3 regions of the Streptomyces sp. NBC_00846 genome follow, and region 3 is predicted to be linked to each of the others. Evidence: riboswitches for the same ligand, from Rfam matches in the RefSeq annotation. Region 3 holds a riboswitch; each other region holds the start of a gene.
The links. Region 3 has a riboswitch for cyclic di-AMP ahead of OG936_RS18505 (M23 family metallopeptidase). Riboswitches for the same ligand answer to the same signal wherever they lie in the genome.

Region 1: linked by a shared signal. The riboswitch ahead of OG936_RS21535 (NlpC/P60 family protein) and the one ahead of OG936_RS18505 (M23 family metallopeptidase) in region 3 are both predicted to bind cyclic di-AMP.
Region 2: linked by a shared signal. The riboswitch ahead of OG936_RS03115 (C40 family peptidase) and the one ahead of OG936_RS18505 (M23 family metallopeptidase) in region 3 are both predicted to bind cyclic di-AMP.

What each region holds. Positions count from the first base shown of each region.
Region 1 covers NZ_CP108846.1:4,640,988-4,646,415, forward strand. The annotation lists gene OG936_RS21535 (NlpC/P60 family protein) at 1-844, opposite strand, end outside; cyclic di-AMP (ydaO/yuaA leader) riboswitch at 843-1,009, opposite strand; gene pcrA (DNA helicase PcrA) at 1,290-3,734, shown strand; gene OG936_RS21545 (M23 family metallopeptidase) at 3,811-5,428, opposite strand, start outside.
Region 2 covers NZ_CP108846.1:675,628-681,055, forward strand. The annotation lists gene xerC (tyrosine recombinase XerC) at 1-451, shown strand, start outside; gene OG936_RS03105 (ATP-dependent Clp protease proteolytic subunit) at 655-1,290, shown strand; gene OG936_RS03110 (hypothetical protein) at 1,298-1,606, shown strand; cyclic di-AMP (ydaO/yuaA leader) riboswitch at 1,994-2,177, shown strand; gene OG936_RS03115 (C40 family peptidase) at 2,181-2,654, shown strand; gene OG936_RS03120 (ATP-binding protein) at 2,862-3,293, opposite strand; partial or broken gene OG936_RS03125 (hypothetical protein) at 3,524-3,783, shown strand; gene OG936_RS03130 (DUF397 domain-containing protein) at 3,780-3,926, shown strand; gene OG936_RS03135 (8-amino-7-oxononanoate synthase) at 3,919-5,061, opposite strand; gene bioB (biotin synthase BioB) at 5,204-5,428, shown strand, end outside.
Region 3 covers NZ_CP108846.1:4,004,674-4,010,101, forward strand. The annotation lists gene OG936_RS18490 (SPFH domain-containing protein) at 1-1,067, shown strand, start outside; tRNA gene OG936_RS18495 (tRNA-Met) at 1,277-1,350, shown strand; gene OG936_RS18500 (PP2C family protein-serine/threonine phosphatase) at 1,564-2,724, shown strand; cyclic di-AMP (ydaO/yuaA leader) riboswitch at 3,004-3,156, shown strand; gene OG936_RS18505 (M23 family metallopeptidase) at 3,168-4,451, shown strand; gene OG936_RS18510 (aldo/keto reductase) at 4,649-5,428, shown strand, end outside.

The DNA of each region.
Region 1 (5,428 bases), 640 kb from region 3:
CCGTACCGGTGCCCGTGCCCGTACCGCTGCCCGTGCCCGTACCGGTGCCCGTGCCCGTACCGCTGCCCGTGCCCGTACCGCTGCCGGAATCCGCGGCCTTCGCGGCCTCCGCGGCCTTGCGGTCCGCCTCCGCCTTGGCGGCGGCCTGCTGCTTGGCCAGTTCTTCCGCCTTGCGCCGGGCCTCCGCCTCCTTCTTCCGCTCCAGCTCCGCGAGCCGCGCCTTCTCCTCGGCGGTCAGCTTCGACAGCAACGCGCGCGCCTCGCCCAGCTTCTTCTGGACGTCCTGCTTGCTGGTGCGCAGCGTGGTCTGCGTCGTGGTCAGCGTCTCCAGGCTCTGCACCGCCTCGGCACGCTTCTTCGCCGCCCTGGTCTGCTGCGTACGGAAGTCCGTGATCGCCTTCTGCTGCCGGCTGGTCATCCGGTTCATCAGCTGGTTCTGGTCGAAATACGACTGCGGGTCGTCGGCCAGGAAGAAGGTGGCGCTCGGTGCGATGGTGCCGCTGCGGTACTGCGCGGCCGCGTACGTGCCGAGCGTCCTGCGGGCCTCGTTGAGCTGGTCGGCGCGCTTGGCGACATCGTTCAGCAGGGCGTCGACCTTGGTGCGCTGGGCGGTGGCGGCCTCCTTCGCCTGGTTGTACTGCTGGGTCGCGGTGCCCGCCTGCCGGTAGAGGTCGTCGACCTGCTTCTGGACGTCCTCGATGCCGGCTTTCGGAGCGGGGGCGGCCATCGCGCTCTGCGTGGAGAGCAGGGTCACGGACGCCAGTGCCGCCGTCGTGAGCCCGACGGCCGGTGTGGTGGTGCGCACCCGGGTGCGCGGCTTGCGATGCGATGCCAAGGCCGGCATCTCCTTCCGTGGACCGCCTACCGGGTTAGCTGTCGGGTTCGGGCGGAACGGAAGGCTGCCCTACGGTCCGCGTGGGGGACAAGGACCGATTCACCCCGGTACATGCGTGTGGGTCCCCGGTTCCGAACTCCCTTGAGGGCAGCCCGGATTCGGCGTGGGCGCCCGCTCGGCGTGGTTCGCCTCTGGGGGTACGGGCCGCCCGGACGAGCACGCTAGCCAACCCGTGGTGCTGCTGTGAAGGTTGATGTTCGATATGCCCGATACATCTTCGTGACCTCGGCGAAGTGGGGCGGCGGGCGCGGACAGGGGGCCCGGAATTCCTCACCGCGAGTGGGTGTCCGCTCTCTTTGCGTGCCCGGCAGGGGGTGGGGCCGGTCCTGCGGTCCGGGTCCGGTTCGGCATGCGGCCGTCGTGTGTCGGTGCGGCGGCCTAGACTCGACAAGCGATGAGCAGCCTCTTTGACGACAGCTTCCTGGCCGGCCTCCAGCACTCGGAGGAAGAGCCCCCGCCGCCCCCCGAGGACTCCGCACCCGAAGCGGTGCCGGAGGACCTCTTCGCGGGCGTATTCGACGGGCCCCCGCCGCCCAGGGAGGCGTACTACCGCGACGGCGCGCACCGCCCCGTCATCGACCCCGCGGCGCTCCTCGACGGGCTGAACACCGAGCAGCGCGCCGCCGTGGTCCATGCGGGCTCCCCGCTGCTCATCGTCGCCGGGGCGGGCTCCGGCAAGACGCGGGTGCTGACCCACCGGATCGCCCACCTCCTCGCCGAGCGCGGGGTGCACCCCGGCCAGATCCTGGCGATCACCTTCACCAACAAGGCCGCGGGCGAGATGAAGGAGCGCGTCGAGCAGCTCGTCGGACCGCGCGCCAACGCCATGTGGGTCATGACCTTCCACAGCGCGTGCGTACGCATCCTGCGCCGCGAGTCGAAGAAGCTCGGCTTCACGTCATCGTTCTCGATCTACGACGCCGCCGACTCCAAGCGGCTGATGGCCCTGGTCTGCCGCGATCTCGACCTCGACCCGAAGCGCTTCCCGCCGAAGTCGTTCACGGCCAAGGTCTCCAACCTGAAGAACGAGCTGATCGACGAGGAGACCTTCGCCGGTCAGGCCGCCGACGGGTTCGAGAAGACCCTCGCGCAGGCCTACGCGATGTACCAGTCCCGGCTGCGCGAGGCCAACGCGCTGGACTTCGATGACATCATCATGACGACGGTCCACCTGCTCCAGGCGTTCCCCGACGTCGCCGAGCACTACCGCCGCCGCTTCCGGCACGTCCTCGTCGACGAGTACCAGGACACCAATCACGCCCAGTACACCCTCGTACGCGAACTGGTCGGCCCGGCGGGCGAGGCCGACGCCCCCGCCGAGCTGTGCGTCGTCGGTGACGCGGACCAGTCGATCTACGCCTTCCGCGGCGCGACCATCCGCAACATCCTCCAGTTCGAGGAGGACTACCCGGACGCGACCACGATCCTGCTGGAGCAGAACTACCGCTCCACGCAGACGATCCTGTCCGCCGCCAACGCCGTCATCGAACGCAACGAGAGCCGCCGCCCCAAGAACCTCTGGACGAACGCCGGCACCGGCGCCCGCATCACCGGCTATGTCGCCGACACCGAGCACGACGAGGCGCAGTTCGTCGCCGACGAGATCGACCGGCTGACCGACGCGGGCGACGCCAAGGCCGGCGACGTCGCGGTCTTCTACCGTACGAACGCGCAGTCCCGGGTCTTCGAAGAGATCTTCATCCGTGTCGGCCTGCCCTACAAAGTCGTCGGCGGCGTGCGCTTCTACGAGCGCAAGGAGGTCCGGGACGTCCTGGCCTACCTCCGGGTCCTCGCCAACCCCGAGGACACCGTCCCGCTGCGCCGCATCCTCAATGTGCCCAAACGCGGCATCGGCGACCGTGCCGAGGCGATGATCGACGCGCTGTCGATGCGCGAGAAGATCACCTTCCCGCAGGCGCTGCGCCGGGTCGACGAGGCGTACGGCATGGCGGCCCGGTCGGCCAATGCCGTCAAGCGGTTCAACACGCTGATGGAGGAGCTGCGCACGATCGTCGAGTCCGGCGCGGGCCCGGCGGTGGTCCTGGAGGCCGTCCTGGAGCGGACCGGCTATCTCGCCGAGCTCCAGGCGTCCACCGACCCGCAGGACGAGACCCGCATCGAGAACCTTCAGGAACTCGCCGCCGTCGCCCTCGAATTCGAGCAGGAGCGGGGAGAGGCCGGCGAGGAAGGCGCGGGCACCCTCGCCGAGTTCCTGGAGAGGGTCGCGCTCGTCGCCGACTCCGACCAGATCCCCGACGAGGACGAGGACGGCTCCGGCGTCATCACGCTGATGACGCTGCACACCGCGAAGGGCCTCGAATTCCCGGTGGTCTTCCTGACCGGCATGGAGGACGGCGTCTTCCCGCACATGCGGGCGCTCGGCCAGGTCAAGGAGCTGGAGGAGGAGCGGCGGCTCGCGTACGTAGGCATCACCCGGGCCCGCGAGCGGCTGTATCTGACCCGGGCGGCGATGCGCAGTGCGTGGGGGCAGCCCTCGTACAACCCGCCGTCGCGGTTCCTGGAGGAGATCCCGGACCAGCACCTGGAGTGGAAGCGGACCGGGCCGATGGCGGCCCCGGCCGGACCGACGTCGGGGATCACCTCGTCGCTGTCGTCGTCCCGTTCGCGCTCCGGCCCCTCGGGCTTCGCGACCCGGCGGACCTCCGACAAGCCGACGATCACGCTGACCGTGGGGGACCGGGTCACGCACGACCAGTTCGGGCTCGGCACGGTGACGGCCGTCGAGGGCTTCGGCGACCAGGCGAAGGCGACGGTCGACTTCGGGGACGAGCGGCCGAAGAAGCTGCTGCTGCGGTACGCGCCGGTCGAGAAGCTGTAGGCCGACCGGAAGGGCGGATGTGCGGGCGGCCGGGGCTGTTGCTCCGGCCGCCGACGGGTCCGTGGTGCGCGGTGGCTCAGGTGGGGTCGACGCCGTGGCTGCGGAGCCAGGGGAGCGGGTCTATCGCCGCACCGCCACCGGGCCGCACCTCGAAGTGCAGGTGCGGGCCGGTCGAGTTCCCGGACTTGCCGGAGTACGCGATGACGTCACCGGCCTTGACCGGGCCCGAGCGGATCCTGGTGCTGCTGAGGTGGCAGTACCAGGTCTCGGTCCCGTCGGCCATGGTGACGATGGCCATGTTCCCGTAGGCGCTGTTCCACTGGGTGCGTACGGTGCCGTCGGTCGCGGCCATCACGGGCGTGCCGTACCAGACGGGGAAGTCGATGCCCGTGTGCACGGACATCCAGTTGACGCCCGCCTGGCCGAAATAAGCGCTGAGGCCGTGCTCCGCGACGGGCATCACGAACTTGGGGCGCAACGCCTCCTTGCGGGCGGCCTCTTCCTCGCGCTTCTTCTTCTCGGCGGCCTGCCGTTCGCGCAGATCGATGCGTTCCTGGGTACGGCTGACGCGGTCGCCGAAGTTCTCTGCGTCGGCCCTGAGATTGGCGAGTTGGGTGTCCAGCTTGTTGTTGGCGGCGACCGACTTGACCGAGCCGGGGTCGGCGGCCGCCATCGTGGTCGTGCTGTCGTCCTTCTTGTCCTCGCCGCCCAGTCCGCCGACGGAGGCCGCGGCGATACCGGCCACGCTCATTACACAGGCGGAGGGAACGGCGACGGTGAGGAGCGCGGAACGCTTCGCGGGAGAACGCCGCCGGCTACGGCCGCCGGTGCCGCGGGTGACGGAGCGGCCGAGGGGGCGGTGGGCATCGGGGGCGGCGTCGGCGGTGTCGGGGTGCGCTGTGTCGCGGGTCGCGGCGGCGGTCTTGTCGCCGCCGGTGACTTCGGAAACTTCGGCGGCCTCGGCGGCCTCGGCGGCCTCGGCGGCCTCGGCGGCCTCGGCGGCCTCGGCGGCCTCGGCGGCTTCGGCGGTGGCCTCGGCGGTGGCTTCGTGCCCGTCGGTGTCGAAGTCCGTCTCCGGGAGGCTGAACTCGGCGGTGCGGTGGGCCTCGTACGGGGCGTACGGGTCGTACGGAAGGTGTGCGTCGTACGCCTCGTACGCCTCGTGCGGCTCGTGTGCCGCTGGTGCCTCGTGCAAGACCTGTGCGGTCTGCGCGGTTTGCGCGGTTTGCTCTTCGTGTTCGGGTGTGGCGCCGGTGTTCCAGGCGGTGGCGTCGTACGCGCCGGTGTCGTGGACGGCCGTGCCGGTCGTCGCCCACTGGCCGGTCTGGTGCCAGCCGTTGGTCTCCCACTGGCCCGTGGTGTCCGGGTCGCCGCCCTGTGCCGGAACGCCGGCGAAGGTGGCGGTGGCGGTGGTGGCCCAGGTCGTTGTGGTGTCGTACGCCGGACCTGCGGCGTACTGCTGCTGCTCGGGCTGTGCCGTGTACGGGGCGTAGGTGTCGTACGAGGTGGTCGGGTGCGCGCCCGTGTCCCACTGTGTGGAGTCGTACTGGCCGCTGTATCCGGCCTGCTGGGTGTCGTAGCCGCTGTCGTACGCGCCGTCGTAGTGACCGGGGAGGGAGCCGAAGAGCGGATCGCTGTCGAAGCTGCCGGTGGCTTGGCTGTCGTATCCGGCGAACCCGGCGTGGGGGTGCTGG
Region 2 (5,428 bases), 3.3 Mb from region 3:
CGGCAACGCCCGGGTGCTGGAGAAGGACACCAAAACCGAGGCGGGCGAGCGCACACTGCCGCTGCCACTGCCGGTGAAGCAGGCGATGCTCGCCTTTCAGGCGACGCAAGAGGTAGAGCAGATGTCAATGGGCGCGCCCTATCAGCGCTCTGGCTATATGTTCGTCGACCGCCTCGGCCAGCCGCTCACGACTCGCCACCTGCGTGAGGCCGCGTACTCCCTGCAGCGGAAGCTGGAGCTGCGGAAGGTCCGGCTCTACGAGGCGCGCCACTCGTGCCTCACGTTTCTTGCCGTCAACGGCGTGCCGGACGTCGCCCTCGCCGCATGGGCCGGGCATGCCAACGCCAACTTCACCAAGCGGGTATACGTCCGCCCGAGCCCCGAGGACCTCCGCGTCGCCTCGGACCACCTCACTTCTCTACTCGGTTTCAGTGAGGGCGAAGCAGCCTGATGATCAAGACGTCGTGACGGATTGTGAGATACCCGCCCTCGGCGAACAGCTAAAACAGCCTCTGACCTGGGACTTTTAGTGGATCACTAGGATGTGCCCCGCATCCTAATTTTCTGTACGTCCTGTACATTTTTTACAGGCGCTCGCGCAGAGTCAGCTCACGCGAATCCCGTACAGATCCCGGAAGAGAGGCATCGTTCATGCTGTTCCGTCCTGCCGCCCGCTACGTGCTGCCCGAGTTCACCGAGCGCACGACCAACGGGACCCGCACCCTCGACCCGTACTCCAAGCTGCTCGCCGAACGGATCGTCTTCCTCGGCACCCCGGTCGACGACACCGCGGCCAATGACCTGGTCGCCCAGTTCATGTATCTGGAACACGCCGCCCCGGACCGGCCCATCTCCCTCTACATCAACTCCCCCGGCGGCTCGTTCGGGGCCATGTCGGCGATCTACGACACGATGGAGTACCTCACCTGCGAGGTGGAGACCTACTGCCTCGGCCAAGCAGGTTCCTGCGCGTCGGTACTGCTCGCGGCGGGTGCTCCCGGCAGGCGGCACGCGCTGCCCGGGGCGCGGGTCGTCGTACAGCAGCCCGCACTCACCGAGCCGGTGCAGGGCCAGCCGTCCGATCTGGAGATCGAGGCGCAGGAGTTGGAACGGGTCCACGAGATGCTCACCACGCTGCTGGCCCGCCATACCGGCCGCGGCGCCGAGCAGATCGCCGCCGACATCGAGCGCGATCTCATCCTCGACGCCCCCGGCGCCAAGGCATACGGCCTGGTGGACCACGTCATGGAGAACCGGAAGTCGTCGCTCCCGCCGCACGGCGCGCGGTGAACGCCCGATGCGAGCAACGGAGTTGCCACCACTGCCCGCACTGACACGCGCCGAGGGCGAGTTCATCGACCGCTATCTCGAAGTCCTCGACCAACTGGGCCGGATCAACCCGGCCCGCGGCGACGACACCTACTCCGCACTGCGGGCCGCACAGGCACTGGCCTCACGGGCGGCCGCGCTGCGGGACGCCCTCACGTTGATGCACGAGCGCGGCGAAGCACGGATCCACGCCGCCACCCTGGCCCGGGCGCTACGGGTGCTGGACGGGGAACGGCGGGCCGGACGCGTCACCGTACCCCCCGATCCGACGAGTTGATCAACCGATTTTCCGCCAGGCCGGCCGGGACCAGCCGGGCTCCCCCGCAACCCGCCCCCGGCCGGAGGCACCCAACTCCCCTTCGCGACACGCCCGGTGGTCACATCGAAATTCCTAGCTCTTTCGGCGTAGAAAGTCCTTCTCGCGAGATATTTCTCCACTTGCGCGCTCCCGGTGGCCAACGAGCGGAATCCATGATTCCGCCCCTGGTACGGGACCGGTCCGCATGAACGTCGGCGTTCCCGGAATCGTCGGCTCCACCCGAACGGGTCAGCCGTGAGGAGCCTCACAATTCGTCGCTTATTCTCGGAAATCCGGCAGTCGGTGAGTCAAGATCCGTGGGACGACAAGCCCCCGCCACAGCGACGGGGCGGTCCGGGCGGACGCCGAGTCCTGCCGCCGTCCGGATGTCTGGTCGACAGAAGTGGATCGGCAGGAGTGGAGGACCCGAGCACAACGGGTCGACCGGATCACCGGTCGGCCCTCGGGGTGAAGCCGCCGAGCGCGGCCGGGCAACTTCGCCAGCCCGAACCCGACAGGTCATCCTTCACAGGCGGCTGACGAAGGGTTGCGCATGACTGCGCAGGTTCATGTCCCGTCTCTGCTCGCCCGGGCCGGTACGGCCTCGGTTCTGACTCTGGCCGCCGTCGGCGGCACCATGCTCGTCCCGGGCGCCGCGACGGAGGCCCAGGCGGCGACTCTCTCCATGAAGGCACTCAAGGTCGCCGCGTCCAAGAAGGGATCGCCGTACAGGTGGGGGGCCACCGGCCCCAACCTCTTCGACTGCTCGGGACTGACGGCCTATTCGTTCAAGAAGGCCGGCAAGAAGCTCCCCCGCACGGCCCAGCAGCAGTACAACAAGACCCGCCACATCCCGGCCTCACACAGGCAACGCGGCGATCTGGTCTTCTTCCACTACGGTCACAGCGTCTACCACGTGGGGATCTACGCCGGTCACGGCAAGATCTGGCACTCGCCGAGGAGCGGTGCGGTGGTCCGGCTGGAGAGGATCTGGACGAGACACGTCTATTACGGCCGGGTCCGCTGACGCGGTCTCAGCGCCGCTGACAAGCCCGGTGCGGCTGAGGACTTCCGTGCAGCAGGGGGCCGGACGCCAGGACCAGCCCCCACGCGGTGAGCGTCGCGCCACCTCCGCCCTCTACGGCGCGGGCGGCACGCGGGCGGCGCAGCCACCAGCCCATCCGTCCCGTCCGCCGTCGGCCTGTCCGGGTAACGGGGCGGATCGGGTGGCCGCTCAGTTCTGTACGGGGATGCTCCATGGGAGCGCGATCCAGACCCTCTTGCCGCCGTCGGCGGTGGGGGTGACGGTGAGCCGGCCTCCGCACTCCTTGGCCAGGGAGCGGATGATCACCATGCCGCGTCCGTTGTCCTGCTGAACGGTGGCGGGCAGCCGCCGGGGCCGACGCGGGTGGCTGTCCGTCACTCCCAGCTGCAGCTGTTCCTCCCGTTCCAGTCTCAGGTCCACGGTGAAAGTGGGCGACTGTCCGAAGGTGTGCTGGACGGCGTTGGTCGCGAGCTCCGAGACGATGAGCCGGATGCCGTCGGCGAACTCCGTGTCGGTGGCCAGTCCCCATTCGGTGAGCACCCGGTCCACATATCTCCGGGCCGCCGCGACCGAGACCGGCTCGCTCGGCAGAGTGACACTGGCTTCTTGATGGTCTGCCATGGCGAGCCGTCCCTTTCCCACCCGGACCGACTCGCGCTCGGTCCCGGTTGTGCTTCGCGCCAGATTGCCTTTGATGCTGCCCCCTCCGGCGACGATCCATCAAGATATGCATATGTCTGTCGCTCAATGCGGTGAACCCTGCCCGCAAAACCGTATGCGGGCGTCACACTGTCCGCTCGGCAGGAGAAGGAGCGGGGACAGGGAGGAAGACCGCCGATGCAGCAGGGCCCGTGGCTCAACTTCCCCGCATTCAATATCAGTTGCTTCCGTTCTCGGTCGGCAAATATGCCGGTCTCTCCGGCCGTTCTCGACCATGTGACGAGTAGCCTTCCATCTGGAGCGGAAAGACGATCTCGAGGCGTACGGCTCGGCCTTGCGCACGATGCAGGCGCACACGCTGTCGCCGCAGCACTCGTTGGACCTCATCGCCGCGGTCGACCGCGGCGATCATCGTTACGGTGGCGGCGCAGCAGCCGCAGCACGGGGATGAACAACTGCGTGGAGGCCGCTCCGTTCGGTGACGGACGACCGGCCGTGCGGGACTCCATGGATGTGTCCAGGCCGCCGCTGCGGTTCTCCGCGGCGGCCTGGACCTCTTTCGCCTCCGGCCTGCACCAAGGTCCGGTCAGGTGACGGGAGCGGTCCGTCGCACGATCGCCACCGCCTCGGCCATCTGTTCCTCGGTCAGATCGGCGCGCGCGGTCAGCCGCAGCCGGGAGACGCCGTCCGGCACCGACGGCGGCCGGAAGCATCCCACCGCGATTCCTGCGGTACGGCAGTCGGCCGCCCAGCGCACCGCCGCGTCCGCCGAGGGCGCCCGTACCGAGACCACGGCGGCATCGGGGCGCACGGCGGTCAGGCCGGCGGCGGTCAGCCGCTCGTACAGCGCGGTGGCGACGTCTCGGACCCGTTCGGCGCGCTCCGGCTCGCGGCCGAGCAGCCGCAGGCTGCCCAGCGCGGCGCCCGCGGCGGCCGGCGCGAGACCCGTGTCGAAGATGAAGGTCCGGGCCGTGTTGACCAGGTGTTCGATGACCCGGGCCGGACCGAGGACCGCTCCCCCCTGGCTGCCCAGGGACTTGGAGAGGGTGAGCGTGGTGACGATTCCGTCGCCGCCCGCGAGACCGGCGGCGGCGAGCGCGCCCCGGCCGCCGTCCCCCAGTACGCCCAGACCGTGCGCGTCGTCGACGAGCAGCGCGGCGCCCTCCACCCGGCAGGCGTCGGCCAGTTCGGGCAGCGGCGCGGCGTCGCCGTCGACCGAGAAGACCGAGTCGGTGACCACCAGGGAACGGCCCTCGTGCGTCTGCAGGACCTTGCGTACGGCGTCGGGATCGGCGTGCGGCACGACGGCGGTCCCGGCCCGGGAGAGCCGGCAACCGTCCACGATCGAGGCGTGGTTGCCCGCGTCGGAAACGATCAGCGAGCCGCGGCCGGTGAGCGCGGTGAGGGCGGCGAGATTGGCCGCATAGCCCGATGACAGGACCAGGGCCGCCTCGAACCCGCAGAATTCGGCCAGCTCGTCTTCGAGTTCGGCGTGCAGAGCGGTGGAGCCGGTGACGAGCCGGGATCCGGTCGCGCCCGCACCCCATCGGCGGGCGGCCTCGGCGGCGGCAGCGGTGACCTCGGGGTGCCGGGTCAGGCCCAGGTAGTCGTTGCTCGCGAGATCCAGGAGTTCTGGTTCGGCGGGCCGGGTGCGGAGCGTACGGACGAGTCCGGCGTCCGCGCGGCGGCGCGCCTCGTCGTCGATCCAGTCGAACGGGGCGAAGGACATGAGCGGTCCCTTTTGTAGGCAGCTCACAGACCCTAACCGGGGGCGCAGCAGGTCATGCTGTGGCAATACCCACACCATCGGCGTGCTCCATTGTCCGGTTCCTCCTTGGCTGCGGGCCGTGCCGTAGGCCAGGATCAACGTCATGGACCTCCTGAACACGCTGGTGGACAAGGGGCTGCGGCGCGAGCTGCCGACCCGCGAAGAAGCACGCGCCGTACTGGCGACCTCGGACGACGATCTGCTCGACGTGGTGGCCGCGGCCGGAAGGGTGCGCCGTCAGTGGTTCGGGCGGCGCGTGAAACTGAACTATCTGGTCAATCTCAAGTCCGGGCTCTGCCCCGAGGACTGCTCGTACTGCTCGCAGCGG
Region 3 (5,428 bases):
GCATGCTCTCCCTGGCGCTGCGCGAGGCGGAGATCACCGAGGACTGCGTGACGCAGCAGGGCATCCGCCTCAACGTTCGGGCCGTCGCCGTCTTCAAGGTCGGTGACGACGCCGTGTCCATCGCCAACGCGGCGCGCCGCTTCCTGACCGAGCAGGAACAGATGGAGGAGCTCGCCGGCCGGATCTTCGCGGGCCACCTGCGTTCCATCGTCGGCGGACTGACCGTGGAGCAGATCATCCGCGAGCGCAACCGGGTCTCCCAGGAGGTCATCGCGGGCAGCCACGGCGAGATGGAGAAGCTCGGCATCGTGGTGGACGCCCTCCAGATCCAGGAGATCGACGACGCCACCGGCTACATCAAGAACCTCGCCGCCCCGCACGCCGCCGCGGTCGCCAGCCAGGCCCGGATCGCCGAGGCCAAGGCCGACCAGGAGGCCAGCCAGCGCGAACAGCAGGCCGCCGCGCTCAAGGCGGAGTACGAACGCGACACCGCGATCAAGCGGGCCGGCTTCCTCGCCGAGACCGAGCAGTACAACGCCCGCGCCGCGCAGGCCGGACCGCTCGCCCAGGCCAGGGCTTCGCACGAGGTCATCGAGGAGCAGACCGCACTGGCCGAGCGGCAGGCCGCACTCGCCGCGCAACGGCTCGAAGGGGAGGTACGGCGCCCGGCGGACGCCGAGGCGTACCGCCAGCGCACCCTCGCGGAGGCGGCCCGGGACCGGGTGAAGTTCGAGGCCGACGGCAACGCGTACGCCGAACGGACCGTCGCCCAGGCGCAGGCCGACGCCAACAGTGCGCGCGCCGCTTCGCTGCGCGACGGCAACCAGGAGCTGATCGCGGCCAACCGCATCGTCGAGAACCTGCCCGCCCTGGCCGACGCGGCCGCCCGGGGCATGTCGGGTGCGGACCTGACCGTTCTGAACGGCACCGACGGCGTCAATGAGATGGCGGCGGGCGTGGTCGGCCAGGGGCTGGCGATTCTCCGCTCCCTGCAGCGCGGTGCGAATCCGATGAAGCCCCCGGCGGTCAACGGGAAGGCCGCTCCCCGTATCACCGACACGAATTGAGGCGGCGGGGTGCGGGGGCGCGGGCTGGTCGCCGGGCGCATGGCCGGAGTACCGAGCGAGCGGCGGACGGGTGCCGAGCGGTCGGTGATTCGCTCAGCGGTTCACTCAGTGGCTCAGCGGTTCGCCCAGTGATTCGTCCGGTGATTCGCTCGGTGATTCGCTCAGTGGTCATGAGCCCGCCGCGCATGCCGTACAGTTGTGTTTACCGACGCGGGGTGGAGCAGCTCGGTAGCTCGCTGGGCTCATAACCCAGAGGTCGCAGGTTCAAATCCTGTCCCCGCTACTGAAGAACCAGGCCCGGCACGCATACAGCGTGCCGGGCCTGGTTCGTTCCCGCCATGGCCCGCCGAAGGAGCAGGTCCGGGCGGTGTATGAGCTGTGCCACGTACGTACCCCATCGGCCGACGAGGAGTCGCCGCGTGACTCCGCTCCGGCGAGCCTGGGGTGGGGCGCGGTACCGTCCGCAGCCGCGCGCGTACCGGGCAGGAGACCATAGGTGTGGAAGCGGCTGAAGGGGCGCGGCAGGCATGCCGAGGGCGGCACCCGTACCCGGCGGTTCGTCCGCGCGATGCCCGCCGTGATGATTCTCGGCGGGCTGGTGTTCGACTTCCTCACCCCGCCGACCTTCACCGCCATTCCGCTGTTCGTGGCGGCGCCGCTGATCGCCGCGCCGTTCTTCTCGCTGTCCAGGACCATCTGCACCGGCATCGCCTCGATGCTGGCCGTTGTCGTGCTGCGGCTGTACAGCAACACGCTGCCGGACATCGTGCCGCTGATCGAGCTGCTCACCCTGGCCACCGTCTCGGTCCTCGCGGTCGTGATCAACGGGGTCGTGCGGCGCGGCAGTGAGCAGCTGGCGTCCGCGCGAGTCATCGCGGAGACCGCCATGCGGGCGGTGCTGCCGAAGCCGTCCGACCGGATCGGCGGGCTGCATGTGGCGGCGCGGTACGTGGCGGCGCAGGCGGACGAGTTCGTCGGTGGTGACCTGTTCGCCGTGACGGACTCCCCGTACGGGGTGCGGTTGGTGGTCGGGGACGTGCGGGGGAAGGGACTCGACGCCGTGGAGTCGGTGGCGGTGATCATCGGGGCGTTCCGGGAGGCGGCCGAGCAGGAGCGTTCGCTGGAAGGCGTGGCGCAGCGGCTGGAGCGGGCGCTGGCGCGGGAGGGGCCGCGGCGGGGCGGGCTCGACGCGGTCGAGGGCTTCATCACCGCCGTGCTGGCCGAGATCCCGGCCGGGCTGCCCCGGGTGCGGGTCGTCAACCGCGGCCACCCCGAGCCGATCCTGCTGCACCCGGACGGGGCGCTGGAGGTGCTGGGGCCCACGGTGCCCGCGCTGCCGCTCGGGATGGACTTGGGGGCGTGGCCCGACCGGTCGGACGAGTGGGATCTGCCGGCGGGGACGACTCTGCTCCTGTACACGGACGGGCTCTCGGAGGCGCGGAATGCCGACGGGGTCTTCTATGACCCGGCGGCCCGGCTGCGCGGGCGGGTCTTCCCGGGGCCCGAGGAGCTGCTGTCCGCACTGACCGATGACGTACGGCTGCACACGGGGGGTGAGACGACCGACGACATGGCGCTGCTCGCGGTCGTACGTCCCGCGGAGGGGCAGCCGGACCGGCGCAGGACCGTGAAGATCGTCGGTCGCGAAGGGGTGTGACGGGTGGGGCGGGGGCTTCGTGCGAGCCGGGTCGGCCTTGGGCGCGGGATACCACCGTACGTAACCGAAGCACGTCGCTCCGCATAACATTTGACGCAACGTCAGAAACCGGGTGGCCGCTGAGGGTCGATCAACTCGTCCCATTCCACCCGGTTGTGCACCGTAAAGTCCAGGCCAAGGACGTGAACGATCAGTGGGAACAGCTTGGAATCAGGCCCCGGTGTCTATTAACGTTCGATAACGCAGCGCGGTCGTCCCAGCCGTCGTCAGTGGCGGCACCGTGCGCGAGCGCCGAATTCCGCAAGGGAACCGGGGAACCACCTACATGGGGTGAATCGGACACCTGTGTCTCGTGAGAGGCAGAGGGGTCCGTAGGAGACCTTCCTGCTCCGAACCCGTCAGCTAACCCGGTAGGCGAGAAGGAAGGAAAGGAGTGCGCCCCCGTGGCGTCCAACAAGCCTGCCCCCGAGGCCCCCTCTCGGTTCAACCCTGACTTCGGTTCCGACTTCGGCGCCGAGTTCGGATCCGGTTCCAACTCCGGCTTCGCTTCCGACTCCCCCTTCGCTTCCGACTCCGGCTTCGGCACCGAATTCGGTTCCGGCCCCGGCTCCGGCTTCGGCACCGACTTCGGTTCCGGCCCCGATCACAGGACCGGGGGGACGGGAACGGCGTACGGCACCGAGCCGGGCGGTGACTTCACCGGTGACTTCGGTGGCGAATTCCGCGTCAACGGTGACGGTGAGCCCGAACGCGGCTGGGGCGAGTGGAACCCCACCGAGGAGTCCGTCCGCCCCGTACGCGGCAAGCACCGCGTCGCCAAGCAGCGCAACGGACTTGCCCGTAGCTCCACGGTGCTCGGGGTCGGTGTCATCGCGGCGGTCGGTGCGGGGGGCATGGCCACCGCGCAGAGCAAGCCGCCGGTCTCCATCTCCCTTCCCGAGTCCATCGCGAACAAGCTTCCCGACGCCAAGTCCCTTCCGGGCGTCGGTTCTCTGTTCTCCGGGGAGTCCGAAGCCGACAACGCCGCTGTCGCCGCCGCTGCCGCACCGCTCACCACCGCCGGCCTCACGACCACCGATGCCGAGCAGGGCACGGCGGACGCGGGCGAGGCGCTCCGGGCGCGCATCCTCCAGCAGGCGGAGCAGCAGCAGGACGCCGCCGACACCGAGGCCAAGGCGGCCCAGGAGAAGGAAGCCGCGGAGAAGGCCGCCGCCGAGGCCAAGAAGCAGCAGGACGCGGCCGAGGCCAAGGCCGCCGCCGAAAAGAAGAAGGCGGAGGAAGAGGCCAAGAAGAAGGCCGAGGCCCTGCGGCTCGCCAAGCTCGCCGCCAGCTACGCCATCCCGACCTCCTCGTACACGATCACCTCGACCTTCGGCGAAGCCGGCTCGATGTGGTCTTCCGGTTACCACACCGGCCTCGACTTCGCGGCGCCGACGGGTACGCCGATCAAGGCCATACACGGCGGCACCATCAAGTCGGCCGGCTGGTCAGGTTCGTACGGCTACCGCACGGTGCTGGAGCTCGACGACGGTACGGAGCTGTGGTTCTGCCACCAGTCCTCGATCGGTGTGAGCGTCGGCCAGCAGGTCACCACCGGTGAGACCATCGGCCGGGTCGGCGCGACGGGCAACGTGACGGGCCCGCACCTCCACCTGGAGGTCCACACCCCCTCCGGTGCGGGCATCGACCCGATGGCCTGGCTGCGCGACAAGGGCCTCAACCCCTGATCCGCAGGCCGCCCTCCCGGTTCTTCCGGTTCTTCCAGTTCTTCCGGTCCGTGTGACCGGAGCGCTCCGCTGCTCCGAGTGATCCCGTGGTCCGGTGGACCCGCCGCTGAACTCCGGCAGTCCTGACGCTCACCCCCCGACGTCAGGGCTGCCGGTCCGTCGGAATAGCGGGCGTGCCGGAATCCGTTGATCCATTTATGACTTCTCTTCGTAAGCTGGGCTCTTCCGACCTTCAGGTCTTTCCGCTCGCCCTCGGCGGCAACGTCTTCGGCTGGACCGCCGATGAGGCGCAGTCGTTCGCCGTGCTGGACGCTTACGCCGCGGCGGGCGGCAATTTCATCGACACCGCCGACGCCTACTCCGCCTGGATCCCGGGCAATGAGGGCGGCGAGTCGGAGACCGTCATCGGAAAGTGGCTCGCGGCCCGCTCCAACCGTTCCGACATCGTCGTCGCGACCAAGGTCGGCGCCCACCCCTCGTACAAGGGGCTCTCCGCCACGAACATCAAGGCCGCGGCCGAGGAGTCGCTGCGCCGGCTCGGCACCGACCACATCGATCTGTACTACACGCACTTCGATGACGAGACCGTCCCGGTCGAGGAGATCATCACCGCCCTCGACGAACTCGTGAAGGAAGGCAAGGTCCGGGAGATCGCCGCCTCCAACATCGGCCCCGAGCGGCTCCAGGCGTCCCTGGACTTCTCGGAGCGCGAGGGGCTGGCCCGGTACGTCGCCCTTCAGCCGCACTACAACCTGGTCTCGCGGGACACGTACGAGGGTGAGCTCCAGGACACGGCCGCCCGGGCCGGGCTCGCCGCCGTCCCGTACTTCGCCCTGGCCTCCGGTTTCCTCACCGGCAAGTACCGTCCGGGGGCTTCGGTGGAGAGCGCCCGCGCCGAGAAGGCCGGTGAGTACCTGGCGTCGGAGCGGGGGCAGAAGGTCCTGGCCGCACTCGACAAGGTAGCCAAGGAGCACGAC